Linked DNA regions of Methylobacterium mesophilicum SR1.6/6. The protein of the gene in region 1 binds, or shares a complex with, the protein of each later gene. Links are inferred from orthologs where the notes say so. Each region holds a gene or a part of one and is shown on either strand. Other genes may lie near its edges.

Region 1 (5,818 bases):
GCCGTCACCCGCAGGTTCAGGGTTTCCGGTCCGACTTTGATCTTGGTGGTATGCGGCAGCCGGCTCGCATCGGCCAGCATGCTGCGCTGATGGTGCGGATTCGTGTGGAAGACGTCGAACGAGCAGCCCAGCATCTGGTCGACCTGGACCGGCAGATGCTGCTCGATCGTGGCCAGCGTATTACGCGACGTGGCATTGAGATAATCGATCTTGAAGTCGTCGTTCAGGTCGGCGGTCATCACCGCGACCGGAACGTTGTCGATCATCGTCAAAAGTCGGGTGATCTCCTTCTTCTTTGCCGAGATGTCGGAGGCGAACTTGATGACCTTTACCGGCTGGCCCTTCGCGTCCAGGATCGGGTTGTAGGTCGCTTCCAGCCAGACGGTGGCGCCCTCCTTGTCGATCCGGGGGAACTCCCCGGTCACGTAGTGGCCGCCTTTCAGCCTGTCCCAGAACGCCGCATATTCGGCTGTCTGCGCATAAGTGTCATCGACGAAGATGCGATGATGCTTGCCGACAACCTCAGCGAGCGAGTATTTCATCACTTTGAGGAAGTTTTTATTCGCGTTCAGAACCTGACCGTCCAGTCCGAACTCGATGATGGCCAGTGATCGATCGAGCGCTTCGATCTTGGCTTGCGCTTCGCTGTACGTCGCCCGCTTGAACATGATTTCGTATGCTCCAAACTGACGCCGTGTAGCGCCCGCTCGGTTAAAGAGAGTCTAATCGACAGCTATTTTCGTTTTGCTCGTTCCTGCTAGCCACGAAAAACTCAAAGATTTGCGATAAAATTTGAGGTGTTACTGACCATAAATTTTTATGAGGAGAAAAATTACTCGATATGCGTTTAAATATCAGAACCATCCGCGAATGCGGAAGTATACGATTGGCGCGACCGCACTCAGGAGGATGAGGGCGAGGGCGTAGGGGTAGCCGTAGGCCCAATCCAGCTCCGGCATGTGCTTGAAGTTCATGCCGTACATCGAGGCGATCAGCGTGGGCGGGACACCGACTACAGAGACCACAGTCAGGACACGGAAGACGTTGTTTTGCTCGATGTTGATGAGGCCGAGGGCGGCGTCGAGGAGAAACTGAACGTTCTCGGCCAGCCTGGTCTCGAACTCGTCGAGGGATTCGATGTCGCGCCGGATCGTGTCGAACCGGCCGTCCTCAGGCAGGCCGAGGCCGTCACAGGCGGCCGAAACGAACGGCACGATCCGCTCCAGGCCCAGCAGGCTCGCGCGGATCTTGCCCAGCACTTTTCCCCTGTTGCTGATGCCGCGCAGGATCCGGCGCAGGGCGAGATCGCGGCGGCGGGGCGGCGGGCTCTCCAGGCGGCGGCGGTCTTTGCCGCGGACGTCGAAGTCGAAGATCCGGGTCGACAGCGAATCGAGTTCCGACGCCATGTCCTCCAGGGCGTCGGCGAGGCTGTCCACCAGCTCCTCAAGGACCACCAGGAAGATCTCGCTCGGAGTCGTGCTCCCGTCGCCGTCGGAGATCCGCTTCGCGGAAGAGTCGAAGGCGCGCAGGTCGTGGAAGCGGATCGTGACGAGATGATCCTTGGTGAGCAGGAAGCCCAGCGGCTTCAGCTGCGATGCGCTCTGCTCGAAAGTGATCATCGGCGTCGAGAGCGAGAGGCCACCTTTGACCCGGCGCAGGCGGCTCGATGTCTCGACCTCCGAAAGGGCGGCCCGGGACGGGACGCGCAGGCCAGTGGCCGCCTCGACCGCGGCGGCTTCCTCGGAGGTTGGATCATTCAGGTCAAGCCACACGGCGTCGGGCGCGACGGCGCTGCCGGGTTGCGATGCCACCGGGCCGTGGGGTCCGTGCAGGTTCAGCATCGGGGCGCGTTATCCGTGAGGGAGAAAGAGGGCGCCGCCGCGTCATCGCACCGTCGCGCGGGGGTGCGACAGCCTTGACTCGGACACGGACCGAGCCTATCTCGCCGCCGTCTTTGGCACTCGCCGAGACAGAGTGCTAACAGTCGAGTTCGCGAGCGGTCCCGCCGGCCGCATCAACGCCAACTCCAGACCTGAAGCAAGAGGGCAGCTCATGAAGTTCCGTCCGCTGCACGACCGCGTGGTCGTCCGTCGCATCGAGAGCGAGGAGAAGACCAAGGGCGGCATCATCATCCCGGACACCGCCAAGGAGAAGCCGCAGGAGGGCGAGATCGTCGCCGTCGGCCCCGGCGCCCGTGACGAGCAGGGTCGCGTCAACCCGCTCGACGTCAAGGCCGGCGACCGCGTCCTGTTCGGCAAGTGGTCCGGCACCGAGGTCAAGATCGACGGTCAGGACCTTCTGATCATGAAGGAATCCGACATCATGGGCGTCGTCGCCGTCTGATCGGATCACCCGTCATCGCCCTTTGAGGCCGTCCCGGCCTTGGGGTTCAACCAGTAGCTAAGAGGCACACAATGGCAGCGAAAGACGTTCGTTTCTCCGCCGACGCCCGCGATAAGATGCTGCGCGGCGTCGACATCCTCGCCGACGCGGTGAAGGTGACGCTCGGCCCGAAGGGTCGCAACGTCGTGATCGAGAAGAGCTTCGGCGCCCCGCGCATCACCAAGGACGGTGTGACGGTCGCCAAGGAGATCGAGCTCTCCGACCGCTTCGAGAACATGGGCGCCCAGATGGTGCGCGAAGTGGCCTCGAAGACCAACGACATCGCGGGTGACGGCACCACCACCGCGACCGTGCTGGCCCAGGCCATCGTCCGCGAGGGCGCCAAGTACGTCGCCGCCGGCATCAACCCAATGGACCTGAAGCGCGGCATCGACCTCGCCACGCAGGCTGCCGTCAAGGACATCACCTCGCGCGCCAAGAAGGTCTCGACCTCCGACGAGGTCGCGCAGGTCGGCACCATCTCGTCGAACGGCGACACCGAGATCGGCCAGATGATCGCCCACGCCATGCAGAAGGTGGGCAACGAGGGCGTCATCACCGTCGAGGAGGCCAAGACCGCCGAGACCGAGCTCGACGTCGTCGAGGGCATGCAGTTCGACCGCGGCTACCTCTCCCCGTACTTCATCACGAACGCGGAGAAGATGGTCGCCGAGCTCGAGGATCCCTACATCCTCATCCACGAGAAGAAGCTCTCGTCGCTCCAGGCGATGCTGCCGGTGCTCGAGGCCGTCGTTCAGACCGGCAAGCCGCTCCTGATCATCGCCGAGGACATCGAGGGCGAGGCGCTCGCCACCCTCGTGGTCAACAAGCTCCGCGGCGGCCTGAAGGTCGCGGCCGTCAAGGCGCCGGGCTTCGGCGACCGCCGCAAGGCGATGCTCGAGGACATCGCGATCCTGACCAAGGGTCAGATGATCGCCGAGGATCTCGGCATCAAGCTCGAGAACGTGACGCTCCCCATGCTCGGCCGCGCCAAGCGCGTGCGCATCGAGAAGGAGAACACCACGATCATCGACGGCGTCGGCGAGAAGTCCGACATCGAGGGCCGTATCGCCCAGATCAAGGCGCAGATCGAGGAGACCACCTCGGACTACGATCGTGAGAAGCTCCAGGAGCGTCTGGCCAAGCTCGCGGGCGGCGTCGCGGTGATCCGCGTCGGCGGCGCGACCGAGGTCGAGGTGAAGGAGAAGAAGGACCGCGTCGACGACGCCCTCAACGCCACCCGCGCGGCGGTCGAGGAAGGCATCGTCCCGGGCGGCGGCACTGCGCTGCTGCGCGCCAAGAAGGCGGTCGCCGAGCTGAAGTCCGACATCCCGGACGTCCAGGCCGGCATCAAGATCGTGCTGAAGGCCCTTGAGGCTCCGATCCGCCAGATCGCCCAGAACGCGGGCGTCGAGGGCTCGATCGTGGTCGGCAAGATCACCGACAACACGGGCTCGGAGACCTTCGGCTTCAACGCGCAGACCGAAGAGTACGTCGACATGATCCAGGCCGGCATCGTCGACCCGGCCAAGGTGGTGCGCACTGCACTGCAGGATGCGGCTTCCGTGGCCGGCTTGCTGGTGACCACCGAGGCGATGGTCGCCGACGCGCCGAAGAAGGACAGCCCTGCCCCGGCGATGCCGGGCGGCGGCATGGGCGGCATGGACTTCTAAGTCCTCAGCCGACCTGCGAGACGAGGAGGGGCCGCCGAGAGGCGGCCCTTTTTCTTCCAGGCATCTCCCGACGCCGCTCCGATCCCCCGCGCTGAGGCGTTCACCGTTCGACGCGGCCAGCCTGGATCGGTCTGCCCTCCGTACGGCCGAGATCGGCTTCGATTTCGGCGCCGAGGCAGAAGAAGCGTTGCCGAGGCTCGGCCACCAAGGGAATCGATCGCTCGATCGCCGCGACGACCTCAGACGGGTGGTGCCTCACCAACCCGACCGTCTCGGTGCGTCGCCTATGCGGATCGTGCCGTCACCCATCAACCGGGCAGGACATCACGCCGCTGCATCCCCTGCAGCACCGACCGGCAACGTTTATTCCGGCGCAGAGGACAAACGAAAAACGGGACGGCGCGAGCCGTCCCGTTCAGAAGCCTACCTATCGGCCAAGGAAGATCGAAGCCAGTCGCTGGAGCAGGCCCCGCGGTGCGGGCGGAGGCTCGCTCTGCCCAGGACCGTCCCCGATCTAAGCGTTGGCGGCGAAGGGGTGCTGCGCGGAGTTGCGCTGCTCGGTGACCGTCGAGGCCTTCGGCTCGCCGTTCACGGCGCGCTGGATCGACAGCTTGGTCGCCTCGTAGTTGTACTTCTGGATCTTGGCGTCGTCGGCCGCCTCCCAGTGGATGAACACGCCGACCAGGATGTACAGGTCGTCGGCCTCGTCCGCCGGGATGATGCCCTCGGCCACCGCGTCCTGAACGGCCTTGGCAACGCCGTGCTGGGCCGGTCCGAACATCTGGACGGCCTGGCGGGCGTCGTTGATGGTGACCTTGTTGAACATCAGGGTGTTGGGCTTGCACGGCAGGTTCGGCGCGATGACCGCGAGCAGGCTGGTGAAGCCGTGCTTGTTGTTCACGAGGCCGTTGCAGAAAGCCGACTCGGCCGGCGAACCGCGCGGTCCGATGATGAGGTCGATGTGGGCGACCTCGTTGCCGTCGCCGACGAGCGCTTCGCCGACCTGAACCTTGGTGATCTTCGCCATTCGGTGTCTCTCCCTGGATTCCGAAATAGAGCCGCGCGCCGGGCGGTGCCGCGGCCGGGAAGCCATCCTTGTTATCGGCGCCCGACCATGCCGGCCGAGCCGGATGAGCCGAGCCGGTTGGGCCGGACAGCGCGGCGGACCCTACAGCGGGGCCCTGCGGCTCACAACCCGCGCAAGGCCCTGCAACGAAGGAATTTCTTATTGTCCGCGCGGGGAAATTTATGGAACCCGGGTGCGGTTCAGGCCAGCACGGCGCCCGCCGCCGCGAGGGCGTCCCAGAACAGGGTCGCGACCGTGAAATCTGCGCTCGTGCCGGGGTTCAGGCCGCGGGCCTTGAGCGAGGCATCGAGGGCGAGGAGCGGCGTGACCGGCTTGCAGGCCAGATCGAGTCCGGTCAGCGCCGCCTCGGCCTCCCGCCGAACGGCCTCGGCAGTCGCCGATCCCGCCTTGCGGGCAATATGGCTGTCCGGGACCGACCGCAGGTAGGCGAGATGGACCGCGCTCGTGCACCACGACGGGTCGAGCCCCGTCTCGCGGGCCGCCGACAATGCCGGAAGGCCGATCGCCGCCACGTCGGCGAAGTTGTCGACATAGGCGCGGGCGATCCGGTCTCGCCCCGCAGCCTCCGCCATGGCCTCCAGCAGGGATTTCGGCGCCGGCGCGGCGACATCGTGGTTGCCGGCCCGCCCGAGGCCGCCGGGATTGGCGAGGCGGATCGCGGCGAAGACCGCCTCGG
Region 2 (5,929 bases), 1.5 Mb from region 1 along the record:
CCGGGGGCGTAGTCGGTCGTCACCTCGGCCTGGACCTGCGTGATCAGGACCCGCTGAAGCAGCCGCGATCCGAAGCCCTGACGGGTCGGCGGCTCGACCGGGGGGCCGCCGGTCTCGCGCCAGGAGAAGCGCAGGATCCCCGCCGGGCCGCCCGGCTCGAGCGACCATTCCACCGCGACCCGCCCGGTGCGGTTCGACAGCGCCCCGTACTTGGCGGCGTTGGTGGTGAGTTCGTGGATCGCCATCCCGATCGGCACCGCGATCTCGGAGGGCAGGTCGATCGCCGGCCCGTCGAGGCTGATGCGCCCTTCCGCGGCGCCGTCCGGCGCCACCTCGGCATAGGGCCTCAGCTCGTTGAGCAGGAGGTTGCCGAGCGAGGCCGTCTGCCACGTGTCCTCGGTCAGCACCGAATGGGTGTGGGCCAGCGATTTGATGCGCCCGACGAAGGCCTCGTAGAAGCTCTCGATGCTCGACGCCGTGCGCGCCGTGGAGCCCACGATCGCCTGCACGGTGGCCAGGGTATTCTTCACCCGGTGGTGCAGTTCGCGGATCAGCAGGCTCTGGCGCTCCTCGGCGAGGCGCCGGTCGGTCACGTCCGCCACAACGCCGATCAGGCGGCGCGGCAGCCGGTCGGGGGCGTCGCGCTCGAAGCGGCCGGCCATGTCGATCGTCCGCCACGCCCCGTCGGACTTGCGCCGGATGCGCCCGCCGATGTGCAGGATCCCGTCCTCCCGCAGCGCCTTGGAGATCGCCCGTCGGACGGCGGCGCGATCGTCCGGGTGCAGGATGTCGTTGAGGAACTCGTTCTTGCCGATGGTGCCGTCCTCGGGCGCGTGCCCGAAGATCTCGTACATGTGCTCGTTCTCCCAGATCGCCTGGTCCTCGAGCATGTGCCACTCGAAGATGCCGAGCTTGGCGATCGTGGTCGCGACCCGGAGCCGCTGGTCGCGGGACAGGATCTCGTCCCGGGCCTCGACCCGCGTGGTGATGTCCTGGAGGACGCCGACCATGCTGGCGGGCGTCCCGTCCGGGCCCGGCACGGCCTGACCGCGCACCCGCAGGATCACCGTGCGCCCGGCCACCGTGGTGGGCGTGTCGAACTGGTAGGGCTCGCCGGTACCGGTCGCCCCGGCGATGATCGCGCTCAGGCGGTCGAGTTCCGTCTGGGACAGGCCGGTCTTCAGTTCGTCCCACGAGACGGAGCGGCCCGGCGGCCGGCCCAGGATCCGGGCGGCGCGCCGCGACAGGGTGAGCAGACCCGTGGCCCGGTCCCAGCGCCATTCCCCGAGGCCGGCGGCCGCCAGCGCTTCGCTGTTCGCCTCGGAATGGGCCGCCGCGTCCACGTCGACGGACTCGACCACGAGGGTCGCCCCGGAGCGCCGCACCCGCACGTCGACGGCGCTGCCATCGGCCCGACGCCAGAACTGAAGGCCGTCACCGAGGCCCCCGGAGGCCTCGTTCAGCAGCGCGCCGGTCGGCCGGCCGGCCAGGGTGCCCGGCGCCCAGCCGAGCAGATCGTGCAGGGCCCGGTTGGCGGCGACGATGACGGTCGCGTCGGCCGACAGCACGACGAGGCCGATTGCGGCATCGTCGAAGCCGGCGCGATACGGATCGTGCGCCGCCGGTTCCTGACCCACCCGCTCATTCACTCGGAAGAACCCTCGAACGCGCGGTGGCGCGCCCCCGCAGGAGTAAGCCCCCTCCCCCGGCGCGATCCGGGACCGCGACGGCATATCAGGATGGCCTCCGAGCGTGACCGTTGCAAGGCGTTCCGGCGGGTTGCGGCGCGCCGCCCGCGGGCGCCGCGGCTGTCACCGTGGCAGCCGCGCGAACTCCAGGTAGGTCGGGCGCCGTCCCGCCGCCAGCGCCTTCGCCTCGTAGCGCGTGCCGGGCCAGCCCGGGAAGGGCTGCGTCCAGTCCCGCGCGCTCCGCGCCGTCCAGCGCAGGGTCGGGCAGCGGGCGGCCCGCGCCAGCGTCCAGCCGGCGTAGTCGTCGATGTCGCTGGCGAAACGGAACAGGCCGCCCTCCTTCAGGACCCGCCCGATCTCGGCCAGGGACGCCTCCGAGACGAAGCGGCGCTTGCGCTGGCGCCGCTTGGGCCAGGGATCGGGATAGAGCAGGTAGACCCGCTCCAGGCTGGCATCCGGCAGCCGCGCCAGCAGGGCGGTCACGTCCTCGTCGCGGATGCGGACGTTGCGCAGGCCCCGCGCCTCGACCGCGGCGAGCAGCTTGACCACGCCGTTGACGAACGGCTCGGCGCCGATGATGCCGATCCCGGGCTGGGCCTCCGCCTGGGCCGCGAGGTGCTCGCCGCCGCCGAAGCCGATTTCCAGCCAGACCGCCTCCGGCGGCGCCGGCATGGCCGGGAACAGGGCGCGCGGGTCGAGGGGCGCGCCGTCCGGCGGCAGGGTGACCCGGAGGGCCGGCAGCAGCTCGGTCAGCCGGCGCTCCTGCTCGCCGCGCAGGCGCTTGCCCTTGCGCCGCCCGAAGAAGGCGCGCTCCGGCTCGTCGTTCGCGTCGGGGGAAGGTCCTGGGGTGTCAGTGTCCAACGGCTCAGCACATCCCGGAGTGTGGACCGACCCTCTTCCCGGACGCCCGAGCGTCGACGGACGGTGATCCGGATTCAACGTCCGATTGGCCGCGAAGCGGCACGAGGCGGTAATTCGGCATCCGCGCGCAACGGCGCCCCGGCCGGGCGCTTCGCATCGTCCCGAACCGGGCGCCGGATCGCAATCCGCTGACGCTTCCTGCATCCGGGAGAGGGGCGATGCCGAACGCACCGCCCGCCCCTGCTCGCCCGGCCTCTGTTCGCCCAGCTTCCGTCCGCTCGCTGCGCGACGCGGCAGGCGGCCGGCCGGTGCTCGGGGGTCGGCCGCCTGCTACCCTCAGGCGAGCGCCGACTTCAGCTTGTCGGCGAGGTCCGTGCGCTCCCAGGAGAAGCCGCCATCGGCCTCCGGGGCGCGGCCGAAATGGCCGTAGGCCGAAGTGCGGGCATAGATCGGCTTGTTGAGGCCGAGCGCCGTGCGGATGCCGCGGGGCGACAGGTCCAGGGCGTCCATCAGCACCGCTTCGAGCTTGGCCTCGTCCACGTTGCCGGTTCCGTGCAGGTCCACGTAGATCGAGAGCGGCTTCGACACGCCGATCGCGTAGGCGAGCTGGATCGTGGCGCGGCGGGCGAGGCCCGCGGCCACGACGTTCTTGGCCAGGTAGCGCGCCGCGTAGGCCGCCGAGCGGTCGACCTTGGTCGGGTCCTTGCCCGAGAAGGCGCCGCCGCCGTGCGGGGCTGCGCCGCCGTAGGTGTCGACGATGATCTTGCGGCCGGTGAGGCCGGCATCGCCGTCCGGACCGCCGATCACGAACTTGCCGGTCGGGTTCACGTGCCAGACCGTGCCCTCGTTGACCCAGCCCTCCGGCAGGGCCTTGCGGATATAGGGCTCGACGATGGCGCGCACGTCCGCCGAGTCCAGGGACTCGTCGAGGTGCTGGGTCGACAGGACGATCTGCGTGACCTCGACCGGGCGGCCGTTCTCGTAGCGGACCGTGACCTGGCTCTTGGCGTCGGGGCCGAGCTTGGCGGCGTCGCCCTGCTTGGCCCGGCGGGCGTCGGCGAGATCCTTGAGGATCCGGTGGGCGTAGAAGATCGGGGCCGGCATCAGCTCGGGCGTCTCGTCGGCCGCGTAGCCGAACATGATGCCCTGGTCGCCCGCGCCCTCGTCCTTGTTGCCGGCGGCGTCCACGCCCTGCGCGATGTCGGCCGACTGGGCGTGCAGGTGGATGGCGACGTCGTTGTTCTTCCAATGGAAGCCCGACTGCTCGTAGCCGATGTCCTTTACCGCCTCGCGAGTCAGGGCCTCAAGGTCCTTGAAGGTCACCGAGTCGGGCCCGCGCACCTCGCCGGCGATGACGATCCGGTTTGTCGTGGCGAGCGTCTCGACGCCGAGGCGCGCCTCCGGCATCGCCGTCAGGTACGCGTCGACCACCGTGTCGGAGATCCGGTCGCAGACCTTGTCGGGGTGCCCTTCGGACACGGATTCGCTGGTGAAGAGGTAGTTGGAACGCGGCATCGGACGGACGGCCCCGGCTTCACAGGCACGCCGGTGCGATCACGGCGTTTGACCCTTCATGGGGCGGGGGTTCTCGCACCGGGCCCATGAAGGGTCAAGGCGGATCACCGGACGAATCCGGTAAAACGAACGAAGTGGCTGGACAATCGCCCGCCCCTTCGAGCGATCGGTGACGGGGACCGCAACTTCGGGCCGACGCGCCCGGCACCCCTGGTCAGGCCGGCCGCGAACCATCGGGCACCTGCATCGACGCGCAGTCTCGGCCCGTCAGGCGCGGCGGGACCGCGCGCTCCCGCACGCGACCTTCATACATGGGAAGCACTTATCGCGTCCGGCCCTCTCTCAACGCAGCGGAGCGGTACGACGCTCAACGCAGCAGATGTTCGGGCCCGGTGAAGCCGGCACGTTCGACGGGACCGCTTGTCAGCGGGGCCGGCGCGGCACTCTCAGCCGCCGAGCTTGCTCTCCAGCGCCCGAATGGCCGCGGCCACGTCCCGGCGCGCCTCCTCGGAGAAGTTCTCGGTGATGTGCCGGCCCACGATCTCGGCCAGGCCCTTGAGGCCGCCTTCGCTGAGGCTCGCCTGGTCCGGCTCGCTGAAGCCCGGGGCGGTGAAATCGTCGTTGCGCGGCATGCCCTTGAAGAAGTAGTCCATCGGCACACCGGTCATCCGGGAGAAGATGTCGAGATGAACGGCACTGATCCTGTTGGTGCCCTTCTCGTACTTCTGTAGCTGAGCTGCAGACATACCGAAGCTCTGCGCGACGCGGCGCTGCGTGAGGGACGCCTTGCGTCGCTGCTCGGCGATGCGCTGCCCGACATAGACGTCGCGCTGATCGGTTTTCTGACCCGCCATGAAGAGCTCGTCCACCCCCGTGCCGTGATTCCCTCTGGCAAAGCTTAGCGCCGCCCCGGGAACTTGTCACCGGCGCAGGCGTGACGCGGTGAACGATTTCCCGCGCTGCCGGAGCGGGGAGTGATCGCGTGGAAGATGGTGGTGTCCCCGGCAGGGCTCGAACCTGCGACCCCAGGTTTCATACCACTTCGACTTTCGCCGCCGCGTCCCCGAGGGGCCGCGTTCGTGGCCTGGACTATCCCTTCACCCTGGGCGGGGCTCGCGCCCGGCCTGTAGGTGCCGCCCGTCTAGTCTCTACACCTTCCCGCAGGCCGCGAGCGCGACGTGCGGGCTTGGCTCGGGATCGGCAGGGCCCGGACGAGCCGGCGCCTGGAGCTTTCCCCGACTTTGAGCGGATCCGCCGCGCGGTTTCCCGGCGCGACGCCCAATTCGACCTGATCTAGGAAACCTGTGCTCTGTCCAGCTGAGCTACGGAGACGACCGCCGGCTGCATAGCATCCTCCCTGCCGCAGGCCAACCGCACCCATTGGCGGATGCGCGCGCCCGGCGCATGATCTGCCCGTGCAGGCGATCCTCGCAACGGCGACCCGGCAAGTCGTGACGGTGCTGGCGGCGCTCGCGGCCGTGGGTCCGGCGCCGGCCCGCGCGGCCTCGCGCGCCGGCCCGCCGGCTTGTCTGGCGGGGCCGGTCCGCTTCGAGATCCTGGAGGCGGTCGGGCCACGCGGCGAGATCCGCCTGGGGTCGGGCGCCCGCGCGGTCCTGGACTCCCTCCGCTGGCCCGACGCGCCGGAGGCGGCCGCCGCCGCGGCGGCCTGGCTCGACGGGCGGCGGGGCGCCCGGGTCGCGGTGGTGCCGCGCGGGCAGCCCGACCGCTGGGACCGGCAGCGGGCCGACATCCAGCTCGCGGAGGGCGACGAGGATCTCGCGGGCGGCCTGATCGCGTCGGGCCTCGCCTTCGCGGAGTCCGGCGAGGCTGATTCGCTCTGCCGCCCGGCGCTGCGCGTCGTCGAG

Evidence for each region.
Region 2: the proteins of groL (region 1) and metK are in contact, whole or in part, in a cryo-EM structure (PDB 8P4O), measured with the Escherichia coli proteins. The link is inferred for Methylobacterium mesophilicum SR1.6/6 from one-to-one orthologs.

The regions. Positions count from the first base shown.
Region 1 is NZ_CP043538.1:3,455,349-3,461,166, reverse strand. The notes cover bases 1,904-4,734. They hold groL (chaperonin GroEL), read left to right. Parts: upstream 1,904-2,414; coding sequence 2,415-4,055; downstream 4,056-4,734. Other genes in these bases: fae (5,6,7,8-tetrahydromethanopterin hydro-lyase), read right to left, coding at 4,570-4,734; groES (co-chaperone GroES), read left to right, coding at 2,053-2,343. Outside these bases: MMSR116_RS16525 (methyl-accepting chemotaxis protein), read right to left, coding at 1-668; MMSR116_RS16520 (CorA family divalent cation transporter), read right to left, coding at 855-1,841; more of fae, read right to left, coding at 4,735-5,082; MMSR116_RS16500 (triphosphoribosyl-dephospho-CoA synthase), read right to left, coding at 5,322-5,818.
Region 2 is NZ_CP043538.1:1,987,800-1,993,728, reverse strand. What follows is about bases 1,976-4,917. They hold metK (methionine adenosyltransferase), read right to left. Parts: upstream 4,065-4,917; coding sequence 2,886-4,064; downstream 1,976-2,885. Other genes in these bases: MMSR116_RS09345 (helix-turn-helix domain-containing protein), read right to left, coding at 4,511-4,917; trmB (tRNA (guanine(46)-N(7))-methyltransferase TrmB), read right to left, coding at 1,976-2,549. Also shown: MMSR116_RS09360 (sensor histidine kinase), read right to left, coding at 1-1,649; more of trmB, read right to left, coding at 1,812-1,975; more of MMSR116_RS09345, read right to left, coding at 4,918-4,918; MMSR116_RS09340 (thermonuclease family protein), read left to right, coding at 5,480-5,929. UniProt on the Escherichia coli protein: Catalyzes the formation of S-adenosylmethionine (AdoMet) from methionine and ATP.